Regions from separate parts of the Paenibacillus sp. FSL H8-0548 genome, predicted to be linked through region 1. Evidence: predicted binding sites of a transcription regulator. Region 1 holds the regulator's gene; the other holds the start of a gene.

Region 1 (16,287 bases):
TATATCGTTCAGGTCAGTCTCGGGGATACACCGCACGGAACGATAGAGTATGGATCGATCTTCGCGGTCGGCATGACGCTGTTCGTCATTACGTTCCTGCTCAATATTCTTGCCCAGTATATCGCAAGAAAATTCAGAGAGGAGTACTAAGATGAACATATTTCAAGATGCAAACCGCAAGCAAATCGCGAATAGACGGAGAACGGATTGGATGCTCCATATATTGTTCGTCGTTGCGACCTCCATTGGCGTACTTGCGCTCTGCGCATTAATCGTAGATATATTAATTGATGGGATAGGCCGTCTTCAACCGGATTTATTCACGAACTTTCCGTCACGCAAGGCGGATGGCTCCGGCATGAAGTCAGCGCTCGTTGGTTCGATATACATGCTGCTAATCATGGCGCCTATCGCCTTTGTTTTTGGAGTCGGAGCAGCGATTTATCTCGAAGAGTATGCGAAGAAGGGCCGAATCACTCGCATTATTCAGCTTAATATCAGTACGCTTGCCGGCGTTCCGTCGATCGTTTACGGTATTTTGGGATTAACATTGTTCGTTCGTCTCTTATCGCTTGATCGCAGTCTAATTGCAGGCGCGTTAACGATGACACTGCTTGTGCTTCCTATTATTATTGTATCCGCGCAGGAAGCGATTCGCGCAGTTCCCAAATCCCGCCGCGATGCTTCATTTGCGCTTGGCGCAACGAAGTGGCAGACCGTATCCCGTTCCGTTATGCCCGCGGCTATGCCGGGCGTATTGACGGGTGTAATACTCGCTATGTCTCGTGCGATAGGCGAGACAGCACCGCTAGTCATGATCGGAGCATTAACTTACGTTGCCTTTTTGCCCAATGGTCTTAAGGATTCGTTTACCGTTATTCCTATTCAAGTGTACAACTGGCTCTCCAAGCCTCAGCTTGAGTTCAAGGAGCTCGCAGCCAGCGGTATTATCGTCCTGCTTGCGCTTCTGCTGCTAATGAATTTCTCAGCTATTTTGCTTCGCAATAAATATCAGAAAAATCTTTAAAAAGAAGAGCAAGCGGGAGCCCGCACACTTAGGAGGAAAACGTAATGGAAGCACTTATTAATATTAACAAATTGAATTTGTTTTACGGCGCTTTCCACGCTTTGAAGGATGTATCGCTAACGATTCCCGAGAAAGCGATCACGGCGTTTATCGGACCATCAGGCTGTGGCAAGTCGACACTGCTTCGTACACTGAACCGTATGAATGATATGATTCCAGGAACTCGCATCGAGGGCGGAATCGCCATCGGCGGCACCGAAATTTATTCGAATGAAGTGGACGTAGAGACGCTTCGCAAAAAAGTAGGCATGGTGTTCCAGCAGCCCAATCCATTTCCGAAATCAATCTATGATAACGTCGCTTATGGTCCACGTCTGCACGGCATTACAAGCAAAAGCGAACTGGATGAAATTGTTGAAACAAGCTTGAAATCAGCTGTTTTGTGGGAAGAGGTTAAAGATCATCTAAAGCGCTCGGCTTTCGGATTGTCTGGAGGACAGCAGCAGCGTCTATGCATCGCTCGTGCGCTTGCGGTAAACCCGAATATTTTGCTTATGGATGAAGCTACTTCGGCGCTTGACCCGATCTCTACGCTCAAAATCGAGGAGCTAGTTCAAGAGCTGAAGGATAAGTATACGATTGTTATGGTTACTCACAACATGCATCAGGCAGCACGCGTTTCGAACCAAACCGTGTTTTTCTTAAATGGCGAGGTTATCGAATATTCGGATACAGAGAAGCTGTTCTCCAATCCGACGGATCAGCGCACAGAGGATTATATAAGCGGACGATTTGGCTGAGCCATTTGAAGTATGATCTAGGCTAGTTTGACCAACCATTAGGAGGAATGCCGTTGTGATGACGACTCGCAAGGAATTTGATGCTGGACTTGAACAGCTTCATAACCTGATTATCGAAATGGGTACATTTGTGGAAAATGCGCTTGTCGAAGCAATGGAGGCGCTGAAGTTAGTCGATGTTGCTCGTGCGCAAAAAGTCATTGATAATGATCCATCTCTGAATAAATTGGAAGAAAAAATTACGGAGATTGGCTCAAAGCTGATTGCTACTCAGCAGCCGGTTGCAAAGGATTTACGCCGTATTTTGTCTGCATTCAAAATCGCTAGCGATTTGGAGCGGATGGGTGATAATTCTGTAGATATCGCCAAGGTCGTCCTGCGCTTGGAAGGACAGGAGCTTATTAAACCGTTAATTGACTTGCCGCGGATGGCAGAGATCGTACAGCTGATGACGTATGAATCGATCCAATCCTTTATTCAAGAGAACGTAGATCTGGCTTACAAGATGTCCAAGGATGACGATAAGGTAGATGCGCTGTATGGACAAATTACTCGTGAGCTCTATTCACTAATGATGGAAAATCCACGCAACATTACACAATCCTCATTGCTTAGCTTCGTCGGTCGTTATCTAGAGCGGCTTGGCGATCATGCGACCAACATCGGCGAGAGCGTCGTCTATCTCGTAACAGGGAGCAGACCGGATTTGAACGTATAGCTTTAAATGTAGAAAATGTGGACCGTCTAAGTAGTGAATAAGCTTAGATGGTTCTTTTTAATATGAATATGTGCTGAAGGCGATGCTATTGTCGATCGAGGGGATTCGGATGGATGAGGTTGGGGTTGGATTATTCAATCGAGATATGATCCGCAGCTTGAAGGAGCGCTGGCATGAGGGGGGCGTCGGCGTTGTTTATGTTCGCTTCTACATGGGAAATGCAGCCTCGGAGGCTGTTCTGCAGCTATGGGAAAACGAAGAGCAGAACATTTTTTGGCGTCAACGTCTGGAATCGGAGTTTTTCTATTTAATCGCTAGACTGCCAGATGATGAACCAATTGATAAGCTAACCGAGAAAGCACTGGAGCGTTTGAAAAACAAGCTGCGAACAGCTTGGGCCAAGGGAGCAAGCAAAGCGGATGCAGTTGCAGATGCCGAGGTAAGTCTTGGTTCAGCCACGGCTCATCCACCAGCTATGGGGCGCTCCTCGGAAACCGTTATTTTCCGAATGCTGATGGATGCCATGGAGCAAAGTGCTTATAATTTATCGCTTGGGATTGGTCAGCAGGCAAACAAGCCGGATAGGCTGCACGGCAATTATGGACTTGATGAGCAGATGCCCAATGCGCAAACGATGCAGCCTCAGCTTCATGGAAAGAGCGTTAGAATTGGGACACTAGCTGCTCCGTTTCCGATTTTCCCTGCCAGAGCAAGAGTATCAGAGGTTGCTTATTTATTTGATACGAATGCCAAGGCGCAGGGGGCCGTTATCGTTGATCAAGGACGGCCGATTGGGATTTTAATGAAAGAAAAGCTTCATCAAATGCTCGCAGGACAATTTGGATTGCCTCTTTATTGGAACAGGCCTGTAGAGCGAATTATGAACAAGCAGCCGCTGATCGTTGATGAACAGCTGCCCGTAGAGCTTGTATCTCAGCTGGCAATGGCCAGGGATTTCTCTCAGCTCTATGACGTAGTCCTGATTACCAAAGAAGGACAGATGGCAGGAGCGGCCTCCATCCGCTCGATACTGGAGTGTATGACAACGCTGCGGACAGAAGCGGCAAGAACAGCTAATCCACTCACAGGTTTGCCTGGCAATGAGGAGATTCAGCATGAGCTGCAGCGCCGCATTGGACAAAAAAAGCCGTTCGCAGTCATTTACGCGGATCTTGATTATTTTAAATGGTATAACGATTTTTTTGGCTTTGGTCTGGGTGATGATCTGATTCGCTATGTTGCAGATCTACTGCGCCGGGAAGTCGGTCCGCACGGCGTCGAAGGGGATTTTGTCGGGCATATCGGCGGTGATGATTTCATAATGGTGACATGCGCAAAATCGGCGGAGCGTCTATGCCAATCGTTAATCATCAGATTTGAAGAGGGAATTAAAGCTTTTTATGGCGGGGTTGAAGTAACGACAGTTGAAGATCGACATGGCAACCTCATTGAGCAGCAGGGCGTGACGCTCTCTTTGTCGCTCATGCTGTGGGACGGCGAGGTGCCGCTGGCAGCGGAGGATATTCCGAGATTAGCAGCTAAACTGAAGAAGCAAGCCAAGGCGCTCAAAGGAAGTGTCTATGTCATGGATCAAATAACAGGAATGCATCATGGAGGGGAACGAGCGTAACGTGAGACAACTTCAGGAATTAAAGCAGCTAAAGGACGAAGGAGACGGGTCTCCAAGCCATCTCGGCATGATTTATATGTCATGGGAGATTTCCACTGCCAATCAGAGGGGCAGCGTTGCTGCTTTCCAGCAGCAATGGCGCAGTTTTGTCGAGAGCGAAGTGGAAGCATTATTCAGAGACTCCGCTCTGTATGAAGGTATGGTTTGGATAAAAGGGGATCTGTTTATTCACATCAGCCTGCCGGCTGGATGCCCATCATTTCTAGAGGGATGGCTGCTTGAGTTTGCCCATAAGCATACAGAGGCGTGGGAACAGCAATTTATACATAGAGTAAATCACGAGGCTAAGCTTCAAGAAGAGGGATTGCTTCACGTTGGTGTTGCAGTCTCTGAAGCGGACGGGGCTATAGCAGATGAGCTGAGTCGGTATGGTGTGATGAAAAAGGCGGTTTTGCACGGTCAAACCGCTGGCGCGATGAAACGAAGCTTGAAGCGTCGGGCACTCGAGCGCATGATCAGGAAAAAGCTCATCTATCCTGTTTACCAGCCGATTGTGTCACTGCGCAGACCAGGTGAAATCTTTGGTTACGAGTCGCTGACGCGGACAGAGGATCGAGAGTGGTTTCCAGGACCTATGGAGCTGTTTCAATTTGCCGAGCAAGAAGGGTTAACCTACGCGCTCGACAGGCTGGCAAGAGAGAAAGCGATAGACGGCTGTATTCCGCTCAAGGAGGAGCAGAAGCTGTTTATAAACGTCATGGCGCAAATTATGGAGGATCCTAGCTTCTCTCCAGGGCAGACGCTTAGCCTGCTTGAGCAGCATCAACTATCGCCGCATAAAGTCGTATTTGAAATAACGGAACGAAGCTCGATTGCCGATTTTGGGTCGGTGAAGCGAGCACTGGAGCATTATCGAAGCCAAGGCTATCAAATTGCGATAGATGACGTAGGCGCAGGTTATTCGTCGCTGCAATCGATCATTGAGCTTCGTCCGGATTACTTGAAGGTTGATCGGTCTATTATTCAAAACATCGATCTCGACGAGATGAAGGAGCATATTCTGTATACCTTAATCCAGCTGGCAGCCAAAATGGATATTGCGATTATCGCTGAGGGGATCGAGCGCGAAGAGGAGCTTGCCAAATTGCGTGAAATGGGAATTGATTATGCACAAGGATATTTGTTAGGCAGACCGGCTGCATTTGGTTAAATGTCAGGATCATAAATGGAAAAGGGCTTTCCTTTTAGCGGCGATGCTTGGGAAAAGCCCTTTTTGTGGTATACTTAGCGGTATCAATGTTACATAAAGAAGGTGTTGATTCCCTATGGAAAAATGGATGCTAATTGATGGAAATAGTATTGCATATCGCGCGTTTTTCGCAATGCCGCCGCTCACTAATTCTACTGGCCAGCATACGAATGCGATATTTGGTTTTACAACGATGCTGCTTAAGCTGCTCGAGCAGGAGAAGCCGACCCATGTGCTTGTCGCGTTCGATGCAGGCAAAATCACATTTCGCCACGAAGGCTACACCGAATATAAAGGCGGAAGACAAAAGACGCCGTCCGAGCTGTCAGAGCAATTCCCAGTACTTAAGGAGCTGCTGCATGCGTTCAGCATTGCGCAGTTCGAGCTTTCCGGCTATGAGGCTGATGACATCATCGGCACATTGACAAAGGCAGCTGATGAGAAGGGCGTCGAGACGATCGTCGTTACTGGCGATAAGGACATGCTCCAGCTTGCTTCAGACAAGGTGACCATAGCCGTTACTAGGAAAGGCGTCAGCGAGGTCGATATTTATACACCAGCAGCGATTCAAGAAAAATATGGCCTTGTACCGATGCAAATCATTGATTTAAAAGGTCTAATGGGCGATACGTCCGATAATATTCCTGGAGTGCCGGGCGTAGGCGAGAAAACCGCGTTAAAGCTGCTGCATGAGCATGGCTCAGTGGAAAGTGTTCTAGAAAACTTGGACAAGCTGAAGGGCAAGCTGAGGGAAAATATCGAGAATCATAAGGATGACGCCACGATGAGCAAGAAGCTGGCGACGATATTCCGCGAGGTGCCCTTTGAGAAGAGCATGGAAGAGCTTCGTTACGATGGCTACGAGGACAAGAAGCTGGCGGATGCCTTCCGCAAGCTTGAATTTAAGTCTCTTATCGAACGGCTGCAGCTAGGCGAGGATGCAGGCGATATGGAGGAGCAGGCGCAGGCTGCGGCGGCGGAGCTGAATATCCAGCTCATTGAGTCAGAGCAGGATGCTGCTGTATTGGAGCAGCTGCTCGCGCTGCTTGCTCAGTCAGACAAAAATGGGCTGTATGTGGAAGCGATAGGTGAAAATCCTCATCATGCTGAGCTGATCGGCCTCGCGATTGCTACTGAATCTGCCGTATTTGCGTTTCCATACTCGGTATTGAAGCAGCCGTTCGCTGCTGGGCTCCGGAGCTGGCTGGAACAAGCGGACAAGCCGAAGTACGGCTTTGACCTACATAAAATTGAGCTTGCGCTCAAGTGGAGCGGGATCAGCTTTGAGGGTTCAGCTTTTGATGTTCAACTAGCAGCCTACTTGCTTGACCCAACTGAAGCGAGCCAGACGCTAAGCGGAATTAATGATAAACAAGGGCTGTCTATCTTGCCATCTGACGATTCGGTTTATGGCAAAGGCGCAAAATTCAAAGTGCCTGACGCTGAGACCTTATATCGGCATTTGGCGCTCAAAGCAGAAGCGGTTCGCCTGCTTGTTCCGTTATTAACGGAGGAGCTTAGCAAGACGGGAATGAGCAAGCTTTATTTTGACATGGAGCAGCCATTGTCCCGCATTCTTGCAGGTATGGAGTTTCTGGGCATTAAGGTTCAGAAGGAAGAGCTGGAGGCGCTAGGACGCGATCTTGAGCGGCAGCTAACGACCATCATTAGTGACGTATACAAGCATGCTGGCACAGAGTTTAATATTAGCTCGCCTAAGCAGCTTGGCGACATATTGTTCGATAAGCTCGGCTTGCCTGCCAAGAAAAAGACAAAAACAGGCTACTCCACAGACGCTGAGGTGTTGGAGGAGCTAGCACCCTATCATGAGATCATCCCGCTTATATTGCACTATCGCCAGCTCACTAAGCTGCAGTCCACCTATGTAGAGGGACTGCTCAAGGAGGTGCGCAAGGAGACGGGGAAGGTTCACACCTATTATCGGCAAACGATCGCGGTAACAGGCCGGTTAAGCAGTCAGTTTCCTAACCTGCAAAATATTCCGATTCGCCTTGAGGAAGGGCGTCAGATTAGAAAAGCTTTTGTTCCGTCTGAGCCAGGCTGGTTTATTCTTGCAGCCGACTACTCGCAGATCGAGCTTCGCGTACTGGCCCATATTGCTAATGATGAGAATATGAAGGAAGCGTTCATTCAGGATATGGATATCCATACGAAGACCGCGATGGATGTATTCGGCGTGACGGCTGATCAAGTAGATTCCAATATGCGGCGTTCCGCGAAGGCGGTTAACTTCGGTATTGTGTATGGCATCAGCGATTTCGGACTTTCTCAGAACCTCGGCATTACGCGCAAAGAGGCTGGCAAATTCATCGAGGACTACAAGGAAGTTTTCAAGGGCGTCCGTCAATATATGAGTGATATCGTTTTACAAGCTCGCCAAGATGGTTACGTGGCGACGATGCTGGAGCGAAGACGTTATTTGAATGATATTAATGCTTCCAACTTTAATCTGCGTTCCTTCGCAGAGCGTACGGCAATGAATACGCCGATTCAAGGAACTGCGGCAGATATTATTAAGCTAGCGATGGTGCATATGGATGCGGCGCTGCGCGAGAGAAATTTGAAGAGCCGCATGCTGCTGCAGGTACACGATGAGCTCGTGTTTGAAGTTCCTGCGGATGAGCTTGAGCTCATGAAGACGCTCGTGCCCGAGGTCATGGCCGGAGCGCTTAAGCTGGACGTTCCGCTGAAAGCGGATATGAGCTACGGTGACAATTGGTATGAAGCAAAGTAACCCATTTACGGGCGATTTCAGGTATAATGGTTGTTGAGGTGAGGAGAAATGCCTGAACTGCCAGAGGTAGAGACCGTAAAACGAACATTAATCGAACTTGTAGCGGGAAAACGAATTCAATCGGTATCCGTTAGACTCCCGCGTATTATACAGCGTCCAGTAGAGCCTGAACAATTTGCGGATGCCCTTGTCGGACATACGATCGAAACGGTTGAACGGCGCGGCAAATTTTTGAGAATTATTTTGGATGGATTGGTTCTTGTATCGCATTTGCGCATGGAAGGGCGCTATGGTGTATTTCCTTCTGAGGAGACGGTGGAGCGTCACACGCATGTGATCTTCCATTTTGAAGATGGGACGGATCTGCGTTATAAGGATGTGCGCCAGTTCGGCACGATGCATCTATTCAAAGTAGGAGAAGAGCTTGCGCTGCCTCCGTTAAACAAGCTGGGCATTGAACCGCTTGAGCCTGGCTTTACGGTGGATGTACTGCGCAGCAAGCTTGCGAAGCGAGCGTCTAAAATTAAGCCGCTGCTGCTCAATCAAGAATATATTGTCGGGCTTGGCAATATCTATGTCGATGAGGCTTTGTTCCAAGCGCGTATTCATCCGGAACGCACGCCGAATACACTTAAGCCAGCAGAATGGAAACGACTGTACGAAGCGATTCGTGCAACATTGGAGCATGCAGTAGAAGCGGGTGGATCATCCATTAAATCTTATGTGAACGGGCAAGGCGAGATGGGCATGTTCCAGCATCAGCTGCTCGTTTACGGCAAGAAGGATGAGCCGTGTCCAGCTTGTGCAAGACCGATCCAAAAGTTCACGGTCGGAGGCAGAGGAACGCATATTTGCAGTAAATGCCAACCGTTTGCAGACGCTAAGGCATTGAAAGCATAGCAGGAAAAAAAGGCAATTAAATCTCGACAAGCACAGACAAATACTCCCCGCATATGATAAGTGTGTTACGGTCATTAGGCGGATGACTACTCGCAGCGATTTTGGTGAGTGGTGCAGCCGCTGTGCGGGGAGGGACTTAATAATTGTTCGCGCATGTTGTTTCTCTATTAGTGCTTGCGTTTGCCGTTAGTTTAGATGGATTTGGTGTCGGTGTTACGTATGGATTGCGGCGAATACGAATTCCACTGCTCTCTGTTATCATTATCACTTTGTGCTCTGGTCTCATTATTTTTTTGTCGATGCAGGTTGGCGGCTGGCTGACTGGATTTCTTACCGAGTTCGTTGCGCGTCTTATTGGGGCATGCGTGCTCATCCTGATTGGTTGCTACGCACTGCTGCAGCTTAGACGCGGGAAGCAAAATAATGAGATCAAAGAGGGTACAGGGCAATCTGATCAACAAAGAACAGCGGAGCGGAGTACGAAGCCGCAGGCCCAAGAGATCGCCAGCACAGCGCTTGTTGTCATGGTAGAGCTGAAGCGTCTAGGGCTTGTCATTCAAATTCTTCGGACACCACAAGCGGCAGATGTCGACAAATCAGGTACGATATCCGCATCGGAAGCCGTTATGCTAGGAGTTGCGTTGTCGCTGGATGCGTTTGGAGCAGGTCTTGGAGCCGCATTGATTGGATTGCCTTCCTTATTGACTGCTTTGACGATCATGGCAGCCAGCGCATTGTTTCTCGTAGGAGGCATTCGATTTGGCTTTCGGTTCTCTGCTTGGCGAGGCATGCAAGCATTATCTATCGTGCCAGGTGTATTATTAATTGCGATGGGAATTATGAAGCTGTTATAAATTGAGGTGAAATGGATGATAATCGGATTAACCGGCGGTATTGCCAGCGGTAAAAGCACAATCGCACAAATGCTCGTAGAACGCGGTGCACTGCTGGTCGATGCCGATCAAGTTGCAAGGGAAGTCGTTCTTCCGGGTGAACCAGCATTAGAGGCGATTGCCTCTACGTTTGGACAAGCTGTATTGGAAGAGGACGGTTCGCTTAACCGAAAGGCACTTGGGGAGATCGTATTTAAGGACAAAGCCTCGTTAGCGAAGCTTGAAGCGATTACCCACCCTGCTATACGCTCAACTATGCAGAATCGATTACATAGCTATTCGGAGCAGTTTCCTAACCGTTTAGTCGTTGCGGATATACCGCTCTTGTATGAAACGAAGCAGGAGAACCTATATGAGGGTATAATGGTTGTATATGTTCCAGCTGAGGTACAGCATGCACGTTTAATGGAACGCAATCAATTGTCTGAGGAAGAAGCCCGCCGCCGGGTAGCACTGCAAATGAATATTGAGCAGAAGCGTCAAAAAGCGGATTGGGTGATTGATAATAGTGGGACTTTTGAACAGACAGAGATGCAGGTACAGCAATTTATGAAAAGCCAGAGCTTGCTATGAGAGTACTGCAGAAGAAAAGAGTTCTGCTCATACTGCTGCTCGGTCTTATGACTATTTTGTTTCTTAAATCAGATTGGCTCGCCGTTTGGATGTATCCTGTGCACTTTAAGGAAGACATTCGTGCAAGCGCCTCAAATTACGGCGTGGAGCCTCATTTGGTAGCTGCGATTATACGGAGTGAAACCAATTATAAGACAGGTAAGGATTCGAAAAAGGGCGCGCTTGGACTCATGCAAATAATGCCAGAAACGGCTGATTGGGTTGTGCAAAAGGCTGGCTTTAACGAGGTAAATGAGGACATGCTTCGAAATCGTGCGGATGTCAGCCTTCAGGTCGGCTCATGGTATTTGAAATCTTTGGATCAGCAGTTTGATCAAAATAAAGTTGCAGCTGTAGCTGCTTACAATGCTGGCCCTGGAAACGTTCGGAAATGGCTTGACTCGGGTGTATGGGACGGTAAAATGGAATCAGTAAAGCAAATTCCATTTGGAGAAACCAGACATTATGTAAAACGGGTATTCTACTACTATAATAAGTACAAGGATCTATATCCGAGCCTCTAATTTGCTGCTTTGCACCAACAACAACGAAAACAATATGAAGCCTTGGAAGCCCGCCACTTCGTGGGCGGGCGTACCAAAGCTTCCGTTATTCATACAACAAGTAATTAATCATTATTTGTATTGACCTGCAAGAGATTGCTCGGCAATTTGTACCAGGCGACGGGTAATAGATCCACCGATCGAGCCTGCGTCTCTTGTAGCCATGTTGCCGTAGTATCCGTCTTGCGGAATTGCGATGCCTAGCTCTTGAGCAACTTCATATTTCAATTGATCAAGGGCAGCTGTCGCTTGTGGCACTACCAGTTGGTTACTGCTGCGGGATGCGCTCATGTATGTTCACCTCCTTGCGGTTGGTAAAAGTATTATGTGCAAAAATCAAAACTTCATTACAGGAATTAGTTGGAAATCAAAAATATTTAAGAATGCCCGTTTTCAGAGGCTTTTGAAATATAGGTAAGTGTGAATTTTGCATTCATACTCCGCCTATACTTTGGGAAGAAATTTCTTGTCCTTAGATGAGGACGACGTAGTCGTTTCTTCTTACAACCCAGAAAGGAGGCTGACGCAGCATGAAATGTCCATATTGCGATTTTGCCGGAACAAAAGTATTGGATTCCAGACCTGCAAACGAAAACAAATCGATTCGTCGACGCCGTGAATGCGAAAAATGCAGTCGGCGCTTCACTACCTTTGAAATGATTGAAGAAACGCCTCTGATTGTGATCAAAAAAGATGGCAGCCGTGAAGAGTTTAGCCGAGACAAAATATTGCGTGGTCTTATCCGCGCCTGTGAGAAACGTCCTGTGCCAGTTGAGCGCTTGGAGGTAATCGTATCTGAGGTGGAGAAGGAGCTGCGCACAACGGCGCATGCCGAGGTAGACAGCAGCGATATCGGTTCGATTGTCATGAATGAGCTTTATCCGGTCGACGAGGTAGCTTACGTCCGTTTCGCATCCGTATATCGTCAATTCAAAGACATCGATATGTTCATGAAGGAGCTCAATAATCTGCTCTCCAAACACCCGCTGAACGGCATGATAGATAAAGATTGACAGTTCTAGCAACCTTGTGCTAAGATCAATCTTGTCGTCATTTAGTGCTTTAGCTCAGTTGGCGGTCCAGAGTGGTAGGTTACAATTCCCGATAAGAATTGACTACCGACATAAAGAATTACGGGGGCTTAGCTCAGCTGGGAGAGCGCTTGCATGGCATGCAAGAGGTCAGCGGTTCGATCCCGCTAGTCTCCACCAAATCGATGATAATACGCTACCTTCGGGTAGCTTTTTTTTGTGTGGAGATGTAGAGCTGGAATTGAACCGCTTTGCGGGGGCGCTCGTGCCGCGCGCACGGAGCTCTGAAAAGCTGGAACCTTTTAGAGTGATACTAAATGGATTTTATGTAGTTAGTTTGGACGTTTTATTGATTTATTAGGTTACTAAATGGAAAATCTACATTTAGATTTGAGTATTTCGAATGAAATGGTACATTTTGATCAAACTAGTTGGACAAAATCCATTTAGTTATAGGAATGTTCCGCCCAAGGATATACTAACTGTAGGAAATCCATTTAGTTATCTCCACCAAATCGATGATAAAACGCTACCTTCGGGTAGCTTTTTTTGATTTGTTGGAGATGTAGAGCAGGAATTGAACCGCTTTACGGGGGCGCTCGTGCCGCGCGCAGGGAGCTCTGAAAAGCTGGAACCTTTTAGAGTGATACTAAATGGATTTTATGTAGTTAGTTTGGACGTTTTATTGATTTATTAGGTTACTAAATGGAAAATCTACATTTAGATTTGAGTATTTCGAATGAAATGGTACATTTTGATCAAACTAGTTGGACAAAATCCATTTAGTTATAGGAATGTTCCGCCCAAGGATATACTAACTGTAGGAAATCCATTTAGTTATAGCGGGTAGAGTGGAAAACTAGAAAATCCCGCACCCGCACCCGCACCCGCACCCGCACCCGCACCCGCACCCGCACCCGCAACATTCTAATCTTCAATTAAACTGTAGGTTACCATAAGCCACTATCCAATCCTTGCCGTGTTAATTCATAATATAGAACTCGTTGCCCTGTCCCGTGATAAATCGGTAATAACCAACCCTTCTTACAAAGTCGTTGCAGATGCCCTAATGCTGTTCGATGATCGATTGAGAAATGTCTAGAGATATCGATGGGTCGAATCGGACGAGCTAGAAATATAGCGAATCGAATGATCTCTTGATCTGCGAAATATACTCGTTCTACCTTTGAATTCACTGATTCGAATCGACTGAGCACCGTGCGGAGTAGATAAATACAGAGCTCTGGTCGATGAGCTACATCATCGTAGGCAAACGAAATGACATGAAACCCCATGCCTTTAAGAAACGTTTCTCGATTTAGCTCATTACAATACTTTTTGCGATCCATATTAGTCACATGCTCTCCGAAGCCCTTAATTTCTATGAGAATTCTCCATGATTCCGGCATAATCAAATAATCTGCAAAGTAGGGTCTACCCCGCCAATCTAATACCTCATATTCCGGATGCAAATGATCGAAATGACCTTTCATTGGCCACCATATATTTTTTGCGAATAGTTCTTCTGCATGCTGATGTCCTCTTTCCAGTCTTCCCCTCCTTTCACCCGAGCGACGGTCCAAGTGATATTGGATAAATGCCGAATGCGCTTCAAGGAATCCTTTCATCCCCACCAACTCCTTATTAGAAATAAAAAAACGCCCCCAAACCATCAAAAGATGGATGAGGACGTTCTTCGTCACATGGAATTATTATACAATGGTCTTGGGAATTTTAACATCATATTTTTAAGTTGTAAGAAATCCATTTTTGTAGGAAATTCATTTAGATGAGCTTGCGGAAGGGTATCTTATAAATACCGTATCCGCATCGACACTATTGTCAATAAAGCATTGGTTGTTTTGAAATTCCCTATGTGTGGAAAGATTAAGATTTGATTTATCAAAAACAACAAATTAGTAATTTTATTACTTCCTTATATGTAGTAAGAGAACACTAATGGAAACGTTTCACATGCACGACCGTTGGCAATTGCTAATAAGGAAGCGCATCGCTAGCAGCGACTCATCTGTCCGTTAGTTTTTATTTTCAGCTGATATTGAAATGATCGAAACGGTAAGTTTTCTCCCGATACAAACAAGAATTGCTTTTCAATCAATGGATGCAGGATACAAGGACAAGTGAAAAGCACGTTCCACCTCTATTGATTTACATGGAATTCAACATGTTCGCACGCTGATGTGATGACAAAAAAATATTTTTTCGTCAATTGAAAAACCGCGAAGGCTCGATGCTTCGCGGTTTTTAGCTAATTAACGACAGAATCTTTCATTATTCATTTATTGGTCGTTGATACAATGTAAGACGGTGGCAAAAGTACAGAAAGGAGATAAAATATGAAAAAATCAGCTTTTTTCCCATTGCTTGCTTTGGTTATTTGTTGGACGTCCCTATCGCAGGTCCCATATGCGTATGCGCTCAAGGAGGGCAATTATACGTATACGACTGACGGCCAGCATGCAACAATTACGGATTTCCCTAGAGGTGCTGCCGTGGATATTATTATTCCGAATAAATTGGGAGGATTACCGGTCACTGCAATTGGAGAAACGGCATTTTATATTACCGATATCACAAGCGTGGTTTTTCCGAACAGTCTGACGAGTATTGGCAATGATGCATTTGGATATAACTTTCTCACGAGTGTGGACTTCCCGGAAAACTTAACAAGTATTGGCGAAAGAGCATTTCAAAAAAATATGCTTACCACCCTTGTTCTCCCTGATAGTGTCACAAGCTTAGGACAGGAAGTATTCAAAGATAATTTGCTCACAAGCGTGAACCTATCGAACAATTTGACAATGATTAGTGATTTTGCTTTTAGAAACAACCTGCTCACAAGCGTAGTGATCCCTGATAGTGTAACGAGTATTGGGGGTTACGCATTCCGTTATAACAATTTATCAAGCGTGTCGCTGCTAAGCAGATCGACAGTCATTGATCCACTCGCATTCAACAACAATCAAGCAATTCCGGCCGATTTAAAGATTTTTGGTTTCTCAGGTTCAGTCGTACAATCTTTTGCGCTCAGCAAAGGGTTCACATTTGTTGATAGTACAGCTTTATTCGATGCGATGACTACGTCAAAGCAGTTGCTAAAAAATCATTTGCCAGGCACAGATATCGGACAAGTGTCGTCGGAGTATTATCATGATTTGATGGATGCACTTGACAATGCTGAGCTATTTGTCGATTTGATCACTTTTGCAACTACAGTTTCCGATTTGAATGGCGCTGCCGCCGATTTGAACGCGATGATTCAGGCATTCTCCAATGAAATCGTTACTGCCGACGTAACCGCATTGGAAGCGCGGATTGCAGAGGCGAATCAGGTGTTGACAGATCATCCGGAAGGTACGGAAGTAGGAGAGACGTCGGGTGCGGCTAGAGCGATTTTGCAAGCGGCAATTTCGGCTGGGCAAGGCATAGCAGACGATTCGGCGAATCAAACTCAGAATCAGCTGGATACGGCTGCCGCTAGTTTGAGCGCTGCGGTAGAAGTATTCGAAGGAGCGATTATTCAAGCTGGCGATGCTGCCGCATTGGAAGCGCGGATTGCAGAGGCGAATCAGGCGTTGATGGATCATCCTGAAGGTACGGAAGTAGGAGAGACGTCCGGTGCGGCTAGAGCGATTTTGCAAGCGGCAATCTTGGCTGGGCAAGGCATAGCAGACGATTCGGCGAATCAAACCCAGAATCAGCTGGATACGGCTGCCGCAGCTTTATATGCCAGTCTGGAGCAGTTTGAAGCATCTTGGATCGAATTGGTGTTGATAGTGCCTGCTGAAGATCTTTATGGAAACAGCGGGGTATTACGCTTTACTTTGAAGTACGCTTATGATGTAATCGTTACTGGTACGCCAAGGGTTCCACTCATCATTGGTACTGGTGATGCGTCCGAAATCGTCTACGCCCTTTATTCGGGAGTACGCGGAGTGCCAATGAACGAGCTTTCCTTCTCATACGAAGTATCGGAAGGACTCGCGGACGAGGATGGCATTGACATCGCTCCGCGACTGGATCTCCCAACCGGCTCGAACATTGCGATGTTGAACGGTGACACTGCTTCACTTGCGTATACCGCTGTG
Region 2 (16,287 bases), 1.8 Mb from region 1:
GATTAGATTCCAGATGCGGTATAGGATGACTGCCGCTTCAGCTCGTGTGAGCGAATCGTTCGGCGCAATCTTGCCGTTCTTTCCGTTCACAATTCCGGATTTAACCAGAGCCGCAGCGCTGTCTTTTGCAAAACCTGAAATACTCGCCGCGTCAGGAAATGCGTCTAAAGTGCCTAAAACTTCGAATTTCTTGCCTGCTGCCGCCAGCGCGCGTGTCGTCATCACCATCATTTCTTGACGTGAGATCGCGCTGTCTGGCTTGAACGTATTGTCTCCATAGCCAGTAATGATTCCCAGTTCCTTCGCAATAACCAGCTCATGAATATAATAAGCAGTATTTTGAACATCGCTGAACATCGCTTCATTTTTGCCTGTACCTTGCAATTCAAGCGCTCTTATAAGAAGTGCGATGAAGTCCGCTCTCTTGATAGAAGCTGCAGGAGAGAAGCTGTTCGCGGAGCTTCCTTTCACGACATCGCGCGCTGCCATTACTTCAATCGCTTGCTTCGCCCAAGCCACGTTCTGCAGATCTCCGAAGGTCTTGAATACGGAGCCTACTGCATATGTGCTGAAGTGGGTGGTTTGGAATGCAACCGTACCGCTTGCCACATCATATCGACCGTTCGGAATCGATGTAACCTTGCCTTCGCCATCGATGTACCAAACGACGATATGATCCGTATTGTTAAGCTCTTGCGCTGTCGGTGTGTAAGGAATGGCTACCGTTACAGGCGCATTAGAGTTGTTCCAAGCAACTACAGAGTTACCAACCAAAACTTCAAGGTTAATAACTGGTCTATCGCCAATTTGTTCACGAACCGCATCGCTGAGCCCTGTCGTAGTAGCTTGGGCGATTCGAATCGTCACCTTGTCGGCATTGCCAACATCAGTATTGGAGAACATGTTACCCGGAAGATCGATCGTACCGTTCTCCGTTTTGATGGAGAGTACGGTCGTATCCGAATCTTTCAAGCTCGAAGTCGGCAATTGCACTTCATAGGAAGTCGAGCCCGCTTGTGCCGGAATTTCTACAATAACTTGTTTCTTGCCTTGAGCGTTTACTGGCGCTGCATCCAATGCTTTCGTCAGATCGTTGTTCGAGACGGTAGCTGTAGTTACGCCATTCTTAGTCTCAACTTTAGGCTCGATGATTACTTTACCGTCTGCGTTTGGTTTAGGATCGCTCGATACAGGTGGCACATAGCCATCGTTACTAGGAGGTGGAGTAGTAGTTGGTGCACCTAAACCTATAACCTTCCAGAATGCCTCCTTAGGTCTATAGCTGTTGTCGAACAGCAGAGGCATGCCCGAACCGCGCCAGCTTTGTATATCGGCTTTGCCCCAGAACGTAACGCGGTCGATATTGTCGGCATATTTTTTGTAAATTCCAAATAATATGCCATACAACTCTGCTTGTTGCGCTTGTCTCGCTTCGTCAAGATGATAATTGTTATTTGCCGCGAAAGGAATATCAAGCTCAGAAACGGAGATTCTTAAGTCCGCTTGAATGAAGCGTTGGATTGTCGTTTCAACTTCAGTTACATCAACATCGGGGTCTTGACCAACCCAGAAGTGTGATTGCATACCAATGCCTTCTACAAGCTTACGGGCTTGATCGGTGTTTCTGGAATCGGTCGCCCACTTCGCGTTAAGGCTTTCAGCCATTTGCGCGATTTGTTCATACTTATAGGTTTCGTTATAGTCGTTGTAATAAAGTGCTGCGTTGGGGTCAGCCAAGCGAGCGGCTACAAACGCATCGTAGATATAATCCGCGCCGCTTTCGCCTTTGCTTGCGTCAGCGCCGTTGGCATAAGCCATATACCAAGGCGAATCTTTACGCAAGCCTGTTGTCCAGTCGCTACCGTCAAAGTTTGAGGTAGTGTCGCTAAACGCTTCGTTTACAACGTCCCATGAAATTACTTGATCTTTAAAATGCCCCGCTACGTTAGCGATGTAGCTTTCAAGGTTAGCTTTCGCGCTTTCGCGGTTTGCGGCAGAACCCTTATTTAACCACGCAGGGGATTGTTGATGCCATACAAGTGTATGCCCGACAACGTCTATTTTGTTAGCCGTTGCCCAGGCGATTAACTTATCGGCTGGAGTGTAGTCGTAAGTGTCTTTTGCTTTAGAAATGTTATCAGGCTTCATTACGTTTTCAGCCGTAACTACGTTATATTGAGCCTTAAACATGGCTTCGGTTTGAGAGACAATGCTTGCGTCTTTCAATGCCTGATCTGTTTGGTCGTTTTCTTGACCCCAAGGCGTCATGGCAGCATTACCACCCCAACCAAGAATATTACCGATTAAGAAATATTTGCTGTAAGCCTCTTTAAGAGATGGAAGGGTTAAATCCCACTTAGATTCTGGCCATACATAATCATCAGGAACAAACGGAGCGGCTGTGTTTGACCATTGAACCAAAACATTGCCGTTGTCGTCTGTAATTTTGAGGCTGTTGATTGTAAAATCGCTACTGCCTGATGTTCCTCGAATAGCAATGTTACCGATAAGCCCATCAGCAGCTTCGCTTCCGCTCATTACAAAATCAACAGTAAAATCTAACGTTTTATCCTTAATTTCGCCACTTGTGAATGAACCCGGAAGTGTTGTCGCTACTGTTCCGGCTGCGTATGAATGAGCTGCGTCACTTACAACAGCCGCATCTGCTCCTGTATAACCACCGTTATCGTTACCTGTAATCCAACGCACACGATAACCGTTCGTGCCTGTTGAAGTAGCATTGAATGTAAGGTGATATTTCGCGTCTTTAACAGGTGTGAAAGCTACAACGTCGCCCTCTGTACTAGAGGAGAATGGCCATTGTGTCTGATCTAAACCTAAAATAATGTTTGCGCCTGACCAGCTATCGCCTTTTGCCGTTAATGATACATGAACGCCCGGAACAGTCGGCAACGGTTTCGGCGGCATTTTAATTCCGCCTTTAACCGTAATGATAAGGCTGTCAATCACAAAAGCAGCGATACCCTCGCTGGCTTGTATTCTAAGCCCCGCGCCCGAATCCCAAACGCCTTCGTAGCTCAATGTGAAGTCTGTGGCTGCGTCAACGGATTGGAATTCAGTATACGGGTCGCTCGCAAGACCCAAAGCAATTTTCGCGCCGCTTGGAACAGTAACGCCGTCAGGAATATGTCCGGCTAATTCAACGCTATACTCCGCATCTTTTGCTAAACCTAACGCGCCGACTTTAACATCAATGCCGTCATAACTGTTGACACGGTTAGAGATTTCAATGGCTACTGTGCCGTCGTCATTTGATAACGGTGTAAGTGTAGGGCCGCCAGCCTTTGTTAGATAATCGGTTCCGCCATTCGTCATTAGGTCAACAAGCCCCACATCTTCTTGAAGATCATAGGCTACAACAACCTGATCTGAAACTGGAGGTGTAGGTGTTGGGGTAGTTGAAGCACCAATGCTATTAACATTAGTTAATGCAGCCGTTCCACTTTGTGTAAAGCCACCAACCGTTTCGTCGTCAAAGTCGGCTGTGTAAACTACATCGCCGCTTGTCGCGTCTGTAACAACAAAGTTATCGATGTAGTACGTTATGTTCGCAGCTCCACTCTTTTTAACAAATTGAATCTGGGCACCACTATCCACTAGATAAATATATGTCGCAGTATATGAAGCCCAAGCGGGGCTTGCCGCACTTAAAGCTCCTGTATCTTTAATCCAGTTGTAGTTTCCGTTAGTTTGCAGAATAATGCCCGCCACATCTTGGTCGGGTGTGTATAAGTCATATGAGAAGGTGTAGGCTGTGCCGGCAACGAGGTTTAAGCCGCTTGCCCCTGTGTCTATTTGCGCACCGTCATACTGCTGCCCGCCTTTGGTTTCAACTTTTAGGAAATAATCGGTTGCTGCCTGCGGTGTCGCTACAGCAGATAATGTAGCCGTTCCACTTTGTGTAAAGCCACCAACCGTTTGGTCCTCAAAACCTGCTGTGTAAACAACATCGCCGCTTGTTGCGTCTGTAACAACAAAGTTGTCGATGTAGTACGTTATGTTCGCAGCTCCGCTCTTTTTAACAAATTGAATCTTGGTACCACTATCCACTAGATAAGTATATGTCCCAGTGTATGAAGTCCAAGCAGGGCTTGCCGCACTTAAAGCTCCTGTATCTTTAATCCAGTTGTAGTTTCCGTTAGTTTGCAGAATAATGCCCGCCACATCTTGGTCGGGTGTGTATAAGTCGTATGAGAACGTGTAGGCTGTGCCAGCAACGAGGTTTAAGCCGCTTGCCCCTGTGTCTATTTGCGCACCGTCATACTGTTGCCCGCCTGTGGTTTCAACTTTTAAAACATAATTTCCATTCGTACTGCCGGAACTATCAGCCGCCGCAACTGGTGCAAGTAGTACTTGCGGTACGAATAATGCGGCTGCCAGCAGCAACATCAATATTCTTTTGAAACGTCGATTCATTGTGATGTCCCCCTCCAAATTTGCATTATTATAAAGCGCTTACAATTAACCTTCGTATGAGTTCTCCTTTCACAGCCTTAATTATACAGCGTATCAGAAAGACGTTTTACTAGAAGAACTAAAGACTATACTGTAATTACTATATATTGGAACGAAACGAATGATAAAATATGGTAATTTAACTATATAAATCCCAGTCTTCGTATATTTGATTTTAGCGTTAATCTAGCAGGGATTAGTCTTGATAGTTATATAAATTCTATGATGTCGCGATGACACTTTCGCGTTGCATAGGAGATCCCACTTAACTTTTCCTCTAACGGGATACTATATATTCAAAGTATCCACCCCTTAACATAATGAAGCCGCCAATCATGCTGGCAGCTTCGTAAACAGGTGTTTATTGATCAAAAGTTCCCCGTTAGCGCAATAAGACCGCCGATTCATATCCTGTCGGCAGCCTTATTGTTGTTGTATTATCGTTTCCCGTTTGTTCAATTCGGTTAAATCGAAACCTCAAATTCTTTTATATAAACAGCATTTCCCGTTACTTCTATGACATCGCCATTTGTTACTGTTACTTGCACGCTGCCACTCCTTCCGATTTCCTGACCTTGTTCTATCAAAAGATGTAATAAAGAATCTGACTTTATATATCTTGAATAATAAGCTCCCATTACACCAGAGGCAGTGCCAGTAACTGGGTCTTCAATTGTACCAGAATACGGTGATGAAAAATGGCGAGCGTGCATATGTGCTTTGGAATCGTATGTTTTTAAACAAAAAGGATGAAGAGATGCTCTAGGCATTTCCTTCAGAATGTTTGGAAAAAGTTTATTAATTGGTATCATTCGTCTGAAAGCAGCAAGACTTTTTATTGGAATCAATAATGTCCATGTTCCTGTGCTGCCATACAAAGTTGGTAATTCTGTCTCTATGTCACCCTCATCAATCCCCATAGAAATAGCTAATTCTTGAAGAGAACCATTGAATTCCTGAAATTGAGGAGTTGCTTGCCTCATTGTTATGTAAAGTCCTTCGTTTGAAATTACTCTTATCGGTAAAACCCCTGCTTTTGTTTCAATGGTGAAATCAGTTTTACCACCCAATAAACCTTTTGTTTTCAATGCATAGATAGTTGCCATTGTTGCGTGACCACAAAGATTTATCTCATGACCCGGCGTAAAAAAACGAATTCTTAAATCAGCGATATCGGATTGAAGTGGGAAAGCCGTTTCATTAAAGCCTACTTTTCCTGCCACTTCTAGCATCTGCTCTTCAGTAAGATTTTCACCATCCAATACTACCCCTGCTGGATTTCCCATATTAGGAATATTACTAAATGCGTCATAATGATAAACCTTTATTGTTTTCACAAGCCCACCCCCAACGTAATACCCTTATAATAGAAATTTCAGAGTGTTATTGCAACGAAAATCTCGCCAATGTTTCTTGAGGATACTGCCCGGCTGCAACTGCTCCATTTTGTGTTTAACTAATTTATCCCGTCAACTTAATGAGTTTTTTTCTTAATCCCTTCCCCATAACCTAATAACCTCTTTCAATTCAGTTCCATCGAATGACAATTTATATATGTCTGGCATATCAAGTTGCTTCCAAAAATTAAAATCGTATTTTTTATCAAAATAATTCATAATTAAAACCATAATATTTCCATGTGTTCCTATAACAATGTTCTTAGTACTGAACCTCTCCAAGACCTGTAAAGTTACTCTTACCCCTCGCTTTTGGGCATTTTCATTCGATTCTCCACCTTCAAACGAAAAATTATAATCTTCCCACACTCGTTTAATGGCATAGTTAAAATCGTCTACTGGTCTTTCAGACAGGACTCTTTCTTTAAAATCCTCTTCAATCACAATTTCTTCACCTATGTATTTAGCAATGCCTTCGACTGTTTGAAATGCTCGTTTGTACGGACTGGAGATTACATGATCAATATTCGCTTTTTGTAATATTTCATTTACTTTTTTAGCATCACTAAAGCCGCGTTCCGATAACGGTCTTGTTAATTCTTCTGGGGTATATATGGAATGAGCATGCCGTACAAAATATAAATTTGTTCCCAAAAGTTTCCCTCCAAAAAGATTAGATACCTTATTTTATCATTTTTCATCTAACTAAACCGCCCGTTAGCATAACAAGCCCCACGCATAGTAAAGTACGGAGCTTATTTGTGCCAACGTAACTGTTTTCTCTTTGTTCATGCACCCAGCAATAATGAAACATCACAGGTTTAAGAATTGCAGTTGTAAGCTTGATGGAATCTTAGAGTGGAAGTATAACTATGATGAGGTTCAAAATATTTAAAACAAAAAATCGCTCTGGACATTTGTCAAATGTGATTTTCCGTTCCTGTCATTGAACTAAAGAATATGAGTAGTCTTTCCCACGTTAATTTAAATAAAAGAGGACTCAATTCTTTTCAAGTTAAAGAACTTCGGCGTCGGCTGTACAATATGGTTTGTGTGGCGAATTTAGCTGCAAGCAATATATCTTGGTGCGAGACATTTTTTTCGATAATAATTTCGGGAATTTTCTCCTTCAAACCATAGAAAAGTAAAAAAACACGGCAACGAAATGTCTGTTGCCGTGTTTTTTAAGTTTCTTGTTCAAGTGCTCAGTTGACAGCATGAATCTACATCAAAACTCCCATTAGTCACTTATCTGAAATACTTTGTCGCGTCACAAAACAACCCATGATAACAATAGGAAATGGATTATCAATTACATTTGCTATAGCCGCAGTTACTACACTGCTTGCAGCCCTCAATATTGATCAATGCGGCTGAGCCGCAGGAAGGGCATAAATCTAGCGAGCCGGCGCTTACCTTTTTATTTTGCGAATAGGAGGATTGGTTAGTTTCCGCTGCTGTAGCATGCTCAGCTAACGAATCGATCACAATTCCCTGATCCATTGCGCTGGCAAGATGCAGCTCCAGCGATTTCGCCACCGCATCAGCAATTGATTCCACGCGATTTACCCCGAAGCCAATCGCACCGGAGCCGCCAATCCCCTTCAAGTGCTTGATAAGCAGCTTAACCTTATTGCCGTGATCGCCATAGCGCAGGAACAATGAACATACCCGTCCTAACGCTTCAGCCATGGCAAATACATCCGAGCCTGCCTTGCCGACATTCAAGAAGATTTCACCTGGCGTACCATTTAGATCATTGATCGTAATATAGGCCATGCCAAATGGTGTATTTACTTTATAGGTTGCTCCACGAAGCACCTGTGGCCTGCTTTTATATTGTTTGTCCAGTCCCTGCTCTGCTTGCACCAGAGCAGCAGGTACAGCGGCCTCGACCAGATCAGCGTCAAAATGCTCATCGCTAACTATATCTTGTGAAGCTGATTGTTCTGGTTCCAAAGGCAATTCAGCCGCAGGCTCAGCCGATTCTTCCTTCTTCGTTGACAGCACCTGCACATCGCGGCTGCCGTCCCGGTAAATCGTTACGCCTTTGCAGCCAAGCTCGAATGCCAGCTCATAGAGCCGCCCTGTTTCTTCTACCGTGAAGTCTGCCGGACAATTTGCTGTTTTCGATATTGAGCTGTCTACCCAGCGCTGAATCGCCGCCTGTACACGAATATGATCCTCGGCTGATAAGCTCATCGAGGTTACAAAATATTCAGGCAGGTCCTCTCCCGGATGTGCCTCTTTCCACTGTGCAGCAATAGGAACATCCTGCTTATCAAAGCCAAGCCGGCTCTGACGGAAATATTCGAATGCAAAGTAAGGCTCGATCCCTGTCGAGGTTCCGACCATCGTACCTGTACTTCCGGTTGGCGCCTGTGTCAGGACCGTCACATTTCGCATGCCTTGCGCAGCAACAGCCTCCCCAATCTCAGGGAATTCCGCAATGATATGCTTCATAAAGCCGCTTTGCACATATTTTTCAGCATCAAAGGCTTGGAAAGAGCCCTTCTCCGCAGCAATTTCAGTCGATGCCAAATAAGATTCACGTGCAATAAATCCATACAATTTATCTAAAAATACTAATGAGTCCGCGCTGCCATAGGTTACGCCAAGCTTGATCATAAGCTCTGCTAAACCCATAGTTCCGAGTCCGATACGGCGCTCCAGCTTCTGATTGCGTTCATTTTCTTCAAAATGATAAGGAGTCTTGTCAATAACATTATCAAGAAACCTTACTGACCAACGCGTTACCTTCGCAAGCTCTTCCCAATCGACATCATTATTTTTTTCATCATAAAACTTCGATAAATTAACAGCTGATAAATTACATACCCCCCATGCAGGCAAACCTTGCTCACCGCACGGATTTGTGCTAATAATTGGATTGAAATACCAGCTGTTTGACATTTGATTGTAATGCTCCATAAAGACGACGCCAGGCTCAGCAGATTTCCATGCGGAATCAATAATAGCCTGCCAGATTTCCCGAGCACGAACCGTCTTGTAATGGATGACCCGCTTGCCTAGCTGCTTCCACTCCGCCAAATCACCGTTCCATAGCTCGTCGTAGCCCTCTTCCTTCGTATCAGGGAATACGAGCTCCCAATCCGCATCTTCCTTGACTGCCTTCATGAAAGCGTTGCTTACGCATACAGACAAATTAGCATTTGTCACTTGGCCCATGGTCTGCTTAACGGTTATAAATTCAAGCACATCGGGATGCCAATCGTTGAGCATGAGCATCAATGCACCTCTACGGCTTCCACCTTGCTCGATCAGTCCTGTCGTATAGCTAAACAATCCTCCCCAAGATACCGCACCGCTGGAAGAACCGTTTACCCCTGCAACAATCGCACGCTTCGGCCGCAGCGATGACAGGTTCATCCCAACGCCGCCGCCGCGCGCCATAATCTCCGTCATTTCCGTGAGCGTAATCATAATGCCGCCGCGGCTATCCTTTGGCGATGGTACTACATAGCAGTTAAACAAGGTCAGCTCTTCACTTGCACCTGCACCAGCAGCAATTCGTCCACCCGGGACGAGCTTCCAATCGTCCAAAATATATCTGAATTTTTCCTGCCATTCCTTCTGCTTCAGGGGCTCGGATTCCACAGAAGCCATCGCGCTTGCCAGGCGATCCCACATTTCTTCAGGTGTTTTCTCAATCGTCAGAGTAAGCTTATCCACACTGGACTCAAACAGCTCGCCGTTTCTAAGCTTTACCGAAACTTTGCTGCCTTCACGAGAAACAACCTCCCCTACCTCTTTTACAGGAAACTTGGGATCATCTTTCGTCAGGACGAGCACGACATCACCGACAACGGTATTACTCGTATCTGCATTTTTCCAAGCATAGCGATCCAAAAATATTTTTTCACTCAATCCCTCTAGCTTACTCCCGACTAGCTTTTCCAATAGTGCCACCTCTTCCTGAAAATAACCAAGCTACAATACTATGTACAAAATCTCGGTTGTCATTAGCACAATATATTGTGTTGTTAAATCATTATACTATACCACATATTGATATTCACATTCGTTTTCAGCTGTAATTCGCGATCGTCATCGCTTACATGACCACTCTCATGCATTTGCTTGTCCTACCTCTTTTTTATTCAGCTTCTTATTAATATTGAATGAAAAGGCAATACTGTTTATAACTTATCCCTTTTGCTACGGAAGGAGCTGCACATAATGACATTCCCTACATCGCCGCAAGCTGCGTCAGCCGAGAACAGTGCTGCCATCGCCACACGAAAACTTCATCCACTCGTCGACCTTCAATGTGACCGCTCTTGGTTTGATGAGCTGCAAGGCCGAATGACCAAAGGCGGACCTTGGGATGACTGGACGTTATTCCAGCTTGCCTTGGAGGCTGAGCATGCCAAAAAGATTGAAAGCTTTGAGCAATTGCTATGTCTGCGATCACTGCCTTCCTTCGAGCCTATGGCACATCAAATCAGCACCGCGCGCAAGGTCGTGCATGAAATGGGAGGTCGAGCTATTTTAGCTGATGAAGTAGGACTCGGCAAAACAATTGAAGCCGGTCTTGTGCTCAAGGAATATATGGTTCGCGGACTCGTCAAGCGGGTTTTAATTCTCGTACCTGCCTCTCTCGTGCTGCAATGGGTCAGAGAGCTTAATCAAAAGTTTGGCATATCTGCTGTTGCTCAGAAGAAGGCGCATACTTGGGGCTACGATGTCGTCGTTGCCTCTATCGACACAGCCAAGCGTGAGCCGCATCGCGAGCTGGTGCTTGAAACCGACTATGATTTAATCATTATTGATGAAGCCCATAAGCTGAAAAACAAGAAAACGACAAACTACCAGTTTGCTAATTTACTTCGCAAAAAATATTGTTTGCTGCTCACTGCTACTCCTATTCAAAACGATATGGATGAGCTTTTTAATTTAATAACGCTGCTTAAGCCAGGTCAGCTTGGCGGTCAAAGCGATTTTGCTGCTAATTTTGTCGTCGACAAGCGGATGCCCAAAAACGAAGACCAGCTGCAGGAAGCGCTGTCCGGCATCATGATTCGGAATCGTAGAGGTGACGGCGGCATTCATTTCACGAAACGTTTTGTTAAAAACATTCCGCTTACGCTGTCTGAGGAAGAAAAAGCGCTGTACGACGCCGTTACCAGCTTCGTCAAGGAGCGTTATGAGGAAAGCGGCGGTGACCTCTCCAGTATGCTCTCTCTTGTCACGCTTCAGCGCGAGGTATGCAGCAGCCGCGATGCTGTATTTTTGACTCTCGTTAATTTGTTCAAGAAAACGTCAGAGGACTCGCCTATGCGTCCTAAAATATGGGAGCTTGTAGAAAAAATAAAAAATATTAAAGCAAATACGAAAGCAGAAAAAGCGATGGAGCTCGTCAAAGAAATGAATGACAAGGTCATCATTTTCACAGAGTACCGAGCCACACAAGAATATTTGCTGCAGTTTTTCCGTGCACAGGATATGATTGCCGTTCCCTATCGAGGCGGAATGAACCGCGGCAAAAAAGACTGGATGATGGATTTATTCCGCGGCCGCGCTCAAATATTAATTGCTACGGAAGCTGGCGGGGAAGGCATAAACCTGCAGTTTTGCCACCATATGATCAATTTCGATCTGCCATGGAACCCAATGAGAGTGGAGCAGCGAATTGGACGTGTGCATCGACTTGGGCAGAAGGAGGATGTTAAAATATACAACCTTTGCACAATCGGTACGATTGAGGAGCATATCGTCAATTTGTTGCATGAAAAAATCAATTTATTCGAGCTCGTAATCGGAGAGCTGGATCATATTCTGGAGCGATTTGAGAAGGGTGACGGCTCCATTGAACAAAGGCTTGCAAAAATGCTGCTCGAATCTGGAAACGACACCGATCTGAAGCAAAAGATTAATCATTTGGGCTCTTCGCTTAGCCGCATCCGCGAAGAGGTGCTCACTGGAGACCATCCGCTGCCGACAGGCCCGGATTTGCTTGTCAATTTAGATACGCTTGGACAAACCGTGGAGGTGCAGCCTTGAACGAGAAGCAGGTGCACAAATTTGTAAGCCGCTATTTAGAGGCAACAGAATGTTCAATTTTAGAAAAATCGCCCTCTCATTTCACGGTAAAGTTGTCTCCCCTTGCTGATCGCGAGCTGACGAATCGCCCCTATTATTGGAGCTTCGTGGACCGCATTGGCGGTGAGCCCGAGACGATGACCTACCTATTCGTTACGGACAAAAACAAGTATGACGCGGCAGAGGAATTGAAAAAAAATGAAGTCAGCCTAGAGGAAGCAGACCCAGCAATCGCAGCGCAGGATGCCGCGGCAAACGCAGCGCTAGGACGCTCATTGGGGTTCGTGCATGGAAGCCTGGCTGCTCCCGCACGCGTGCCTCGCGAGGATCTTTTTTTTGGCGCCCGCAAGCTGGATCAGCTGTTCGATGCGGCAAAGGCGAAAGGCAGCTTCGTTCAAATGTTCCAAGAGACGGAGAAACGCAGCGCTAATCCTTTTTCGTCTACTCCTTATACCACATGGCTTGGCGTCAATATGCGGGTGGAATTCGCATGCGACCGCAAGCGAGAAGAAATTCATTGCTATGGCATTTCACTGGCAACGGGGCAATGTGTCGAGCATTTTTACGATCGGCTGCTGGAGCGCAAGCTCACACCTCGTCTGCCAGCCAATATTCACATCACCAAAAACGGAATCTCCTTTAACAAGGCGCTTGCCATCGTTGAGCAAGCACTGGAGCGCAAGCTTCGCAGCTATGATTACAGCTGGGCGGAGAGTGCTTCCTCAAGACTTGAGGAAGAGCTTGAGCGAATTAGAGGCTATTATGAGCCACTAATCAAGAATGGACTTGAAGAAAATAAACCAGCCATCGAGGAACAATTTACTCAGCGCCAATCCGAGATACGTTGGCAATACGAGCCACGTGTGACTGCGTCCGCCATTAACTGCGGCCTCTTCCATCTCGAAGGCATCGAATGACAGCATTTAGACGTTATCCGCACCAATACGTCAAAAAAAAGCGGCCGCAAGGCCGCTCTCACACGACATGTTGTAACAGTCTTCTTGAAGCATGTCCCTTACAATAGCAATGAGGTGATAAATATGTCAAAAAAATTCATTAGGTTTACAGCAGCATGCGTGTTAACTGCTGTCGTATTGTATGCTGGCGGAATACAGCCCCATTCTGCTGCCGCCGTTGCGATTTCCACCTCTGTCTACGAGCCGCTTCAGGAGCAAGCGCAGCGCTGGGTGGACGAGCTTGCCGTACAGCCGGCTTTTGCCAAATGGAAACAATCAACGCTCGATATTTCTCCCATTGGTCCAGGTACTCATAGCTGGCTGGTGCTCGTTAAACACAGCAGCACTACGGTCGGTTACCTCATCGTTCATGCCGTTGAAGCCGGCGGTTATCAGCTAGGCGAATATGGTTCCGGAACCCGCCCCCTATTCGATAATCACACGCTCTCACGCTCGCTCAAGCAGCTTGAGCTAACAGAACCAGCTGCTGGTATAGAAGCACTGTATGTCCACCCGCTGCTCGCTGCTTGGAAAGTGAACGCAGATCATCATGAATTTTATACAGATGCCGCCAGCGGCGAAGCGCTGCCTGCAGAGGCTAACGATTGGCTTGCAGCTTCCACCATCAAAATACCTAAAGCCGAACAGCTTTACACAGCTGGGAAAAGCAGTCTCTTGAAGCAAGTCGTTCTGCCCTCATTCAATCCTTATGATAAGCTGCCTTGGCTGACCGAGCAGCCGCTTCCATTGCGCTCAGACTCCTATAGCTCCTTATTCACGAAAATAAACAGCAAAGAACAGCTCCGCTATGCAGCAGAGCTGTTTGATGGTCAGATGCTTTATGTGTGGTCTGTTGTCGGCTATAACAAATGGAGCAGCGGTCATATTTATGTCGCTTTAGAAGCGGAAGAGGACAGCACCATTCGCCGCTATATTCCAGTTCTGCTCTTGCTTGAGCTTGGCAGCTTCTACCGCTAACGCTCTGATCTGCCTCTCCACCATAGGATGACGCTGACCGGTCCCCAGCCGAACCAACGTGTCAGCCAAGGCTCTCTTAGCGCTTTGGCTGACGATCTGGTCTGCTTTCGTTCTGCTCTTGGCGTATCCAGATAGGTTACTAATTGCTCCGTCATATATTTTACATATTCATCGCTATTCGCCATATCTCCCACCCCTTAAATTCTTTTCTTATGATGTTTTCAGTTTGCCCAGCAGTATCCGTAAGTAAACATGCATGAGTTTTCCTCCAAATAGCCACGATAACCTTATGACAAAAGCAAGCTGGAGGTATCGTCAACATGTTTCGTAGAATGACATTAGTCTTATTTGCCTGTTTGATCGCTTCTTGTATCAGCTCGTCCAGTGCTGCTGCTTGGCCTATGCTGCCCGTAGGCACCGATCAGGACTGGGCGCTTCCATCCACCGTTGTCATTATTGACGTTGGACATGGCGGCGTAGATGGCGGAGCCACTTCATCCGATATTCTCGAGAAAGACATTAATTTGGCGATTGCCCGAAAGCTCTATACGATTTTGCGCAGTCACAACATTCCCGCCGTACTTAATCGAACAGGAGATTATGCGTTAAGTGAAGACAATCGCTGGCATATGACGCGTTCCAGACATCGCAAGGATTTATCGCATCGACGCCAGCTTACGGAGGAAATTGAAAGTGAGCTCCTGATTAGCCTGCATGTCAATTGGTCCAAGAAGCCAACGAAAAAAGGACCGCTTGTTCTGCATCAAACGAATGGAGAAAGCTCACTTCTCGCCTTTTGCATTCAGGATGCGCTTAACCGACAACAAAAAACGGCCTTCCTTCCACGTGAAGGAAAGACGTTTTATTTGCTCAAACGGGTAGAGCAGCCAGCTGTAATCGTTGAGATGGGCTTTATTAGCAGCGGCAGCGATCGCGCTATGCTGACAGATCCGCTGCGTCAAGAGGAGATTGCTGCGGCTATCGCTTCAGGAATTAGGCAATACAAGTGGATCATTCATTAATCCTCCATTAATCAGCGCTGTCAGCTTCACAAATTGCACGTTTTGCTGCATCACAGGGATAGACTGCTTGAGAACGGCGGCTGTCTTCAAACCGCCTGGTCCAACATGTCCTATGGTGATGCAGCTCACGTGTGCTTCCAAATGCTTGCGCAGCATGCCAATCTGCTTCGTAATATGCTCCACCGAATGGACATCGTCTAGAAAAACATCGTTGGAAACGATCGGAACACCAATCTCCGCTGCAATTTTTGGCACAACGGTTTTGTAGGAGGTCCGGCTATCGAGGAAAAACAAGCCCCGCTCCTTGCACACACTAAGCACGATTCGCATCATTCTCTCGTCTGATGTTACCTTCGAGCCCATATGGTTGTTCATACCAATCGCATGAGGCACATCGTTGATAGCCTCCTCCACACGCTTCCTAACCTCAGCATCATTCAAATCTGTCGTCAATGCTCCTGGACCTAGCCACTTTTTCATTCCTTTATTAGGCTCCATCGGCATATGCACAATGACATCATGGCCTAAGCGGTAGGCCTCCTCTGCATCCTGCTTCGTTGTTGGCAGAAAAGGCATGATAGCTACCGTTATTTTTACAGGAAGCTTCAGCATTTCTGCTGTTCCGCTCATTCCATTGCCAAAATCATCAATAACAATGGAAATCGTTCGGTTCACTTGCGGCTCTGCCGAGACCTCATTAGAGACACTAAAGCTTCCAATAGCTAAAATAAAACCAGTAATAACCATAATAAAGCTCGCTTTCTTACAGGCTTTGATCCTCACGCTATTTCTGTTTGCTCCAGATTTTCTCTCTAAACATTCATTCCTGCTCTTCATTGCTGCACTTCCCTCACCTTTTACTATCATTGTTTGTGAAGAGACTGGAAAATATGCTAACGAAATAGAATAACATTGGAAACCATCAGAACAAAAATTACAAAATAAGAGAAATAGACATCTTTATCCATAAAATCGGAGTAAACGGACGATTTGTTCTAATATTCGGATGATTTTGATCGATAATGGTATTTGCAAGCGCTTTTAAGCCACTATATAATGAAGGCGTATCATACAACATGCGTGGAATTCAAACCACAATATAAAGGCGATGTTACCTGTAAAGGTACAACCTCGAGCACATTATGTGTAACCGGGGTTGTGCCTTTTTTTGTTTTCCATCGCTTCTGGAGGTGAGATCTTCTAATCGTTCCTTGCTCAGATTGGCATGAATGCATTTAATAAATTCAAAAGGGGTGCAACAATGTTGCAAAGTAAAAAATGGGTCACTACGCTTATCTGTTCCTTCCTTGTGCTTGCGCTTGCCGCCTGCAACGCAGGCAAATCGAATGTGAATGAAAATGCAGGAAAAAATCAAGGCACTGACCTGGCAGCAGT

What was found. Region 1 encodes NrdR, which represses ribonucleotide reductase genes. Its sites were predicted from a motif close to AACACNATATATNGTGTT; they were not measured.
Region 2: a site for NrdR is predicted at 9,859-9,876, ahead of MHI37_RS12655 (adenosylcobalamin-dependent ribonucleoside-diphosphate reductase). Genes of this name have one in related genera too.

What each region holds. Positions count from the first base shown of each region.
Region 1 is NZ_CP152049.1:4,893,348-4,909,634, reverse strand. It holds gene pstC (phosphate ABC transporter permease subunit PstC) at 1-150, shown strand, start outside; gene pstA (phosphate ABC transporter permease PstA) at 152-1,027, shown strand; gene pstB (phosphate ABC transporter ATP-binding protein PstB) at 1,072-1,827, shown strand; gene phoU (phosphate signaling complex protein PhoU) at 1,886-2,545, shown strand; gene MHI37_RS21405 (GGDEF domain-containing protein) at 2,634-4,175, shown strand; gene MHI37_RS21400 (EAL domain-containing protein) at 4,177-5,385, shown strand; gene polA (DNA polymerase I) at 5,501-8,179, shown strand; gene mutM (DNA-formamidopyrimidine glycosylase) at 8,228-9,079, shown strand; gene MHI37_RS21385 (MntP/YtaF family protein) at 9,223-9,933, shown strand; gene coaE (dephospho-CoA kinase) at 9,949-10,545, shown strand; gene MHI37_RS21375 (lytic transglycosylase domain-containing protein) at 10,542-11,108, shown strand; gene MHI37_RS21370 (alpha/beta-type small acid-soluble spore protein) at 11,220-11,438, opposite strand; gene nrdR (transcriptional regulator NrdR) at 11,678-12,160, shown strand; tRNA gene MHI37_RS21360 (tRNA-Ala) at 12,283-12,358, shown strand; gene MHI37_RS21355 (hypothetical protein) at 13,129-13,806, opposite strand; gene MHI37_RS21350 (leucine-rich repeat protein) at 14,536-16,287, shown strand, end outside.
Region 2 is NZ_CP152049.1:3,063,116-3,079,402, reverse strand. It holds gene MHI37_RS12670 (endo-1,4-beta-xylanase) at 1-4,437, opposite strand, end outside; gene MHI37_RS12665 (PhzF family phenazine biosynthesis protein) at 4,941-5,813, opposite strand; gene MHI37_RS12660 (histidine phosphatase family protein) at 5,967-6,527, opposite strand; gene MHI37_RS12655 (adenosylcobalamin-dependent ribonucleoside-diphosphate reductase) at 7,182-9,794, opposite strand; gene MHI37_RS12650 (SNF2-related protein) at 10,074-11,897, shown strand; gene MHI37_RS12645 (YqhG family protein) at 11,894-12,853, shown strand; gene MHI37_RS12640 (hypothetical protein) at 12,977-13,870, shown strand; gene MHI37_RS12635 (YqzE family protein) at 13,867-14,055, opposite strand; gene MHI37_RS12630 (N-acetylmuramoyl-L-alanine amidase) at 14,191-14,892, shown strand; gene MHI37_RS12625 (divergent polysaccharide deacetylase family protein) at 14,857-15,639, opposite strand; gene MHI37_RS12620 (maltose ABC transporter substrate-binding protein) at 16,154-16,287, shown strand, end outside.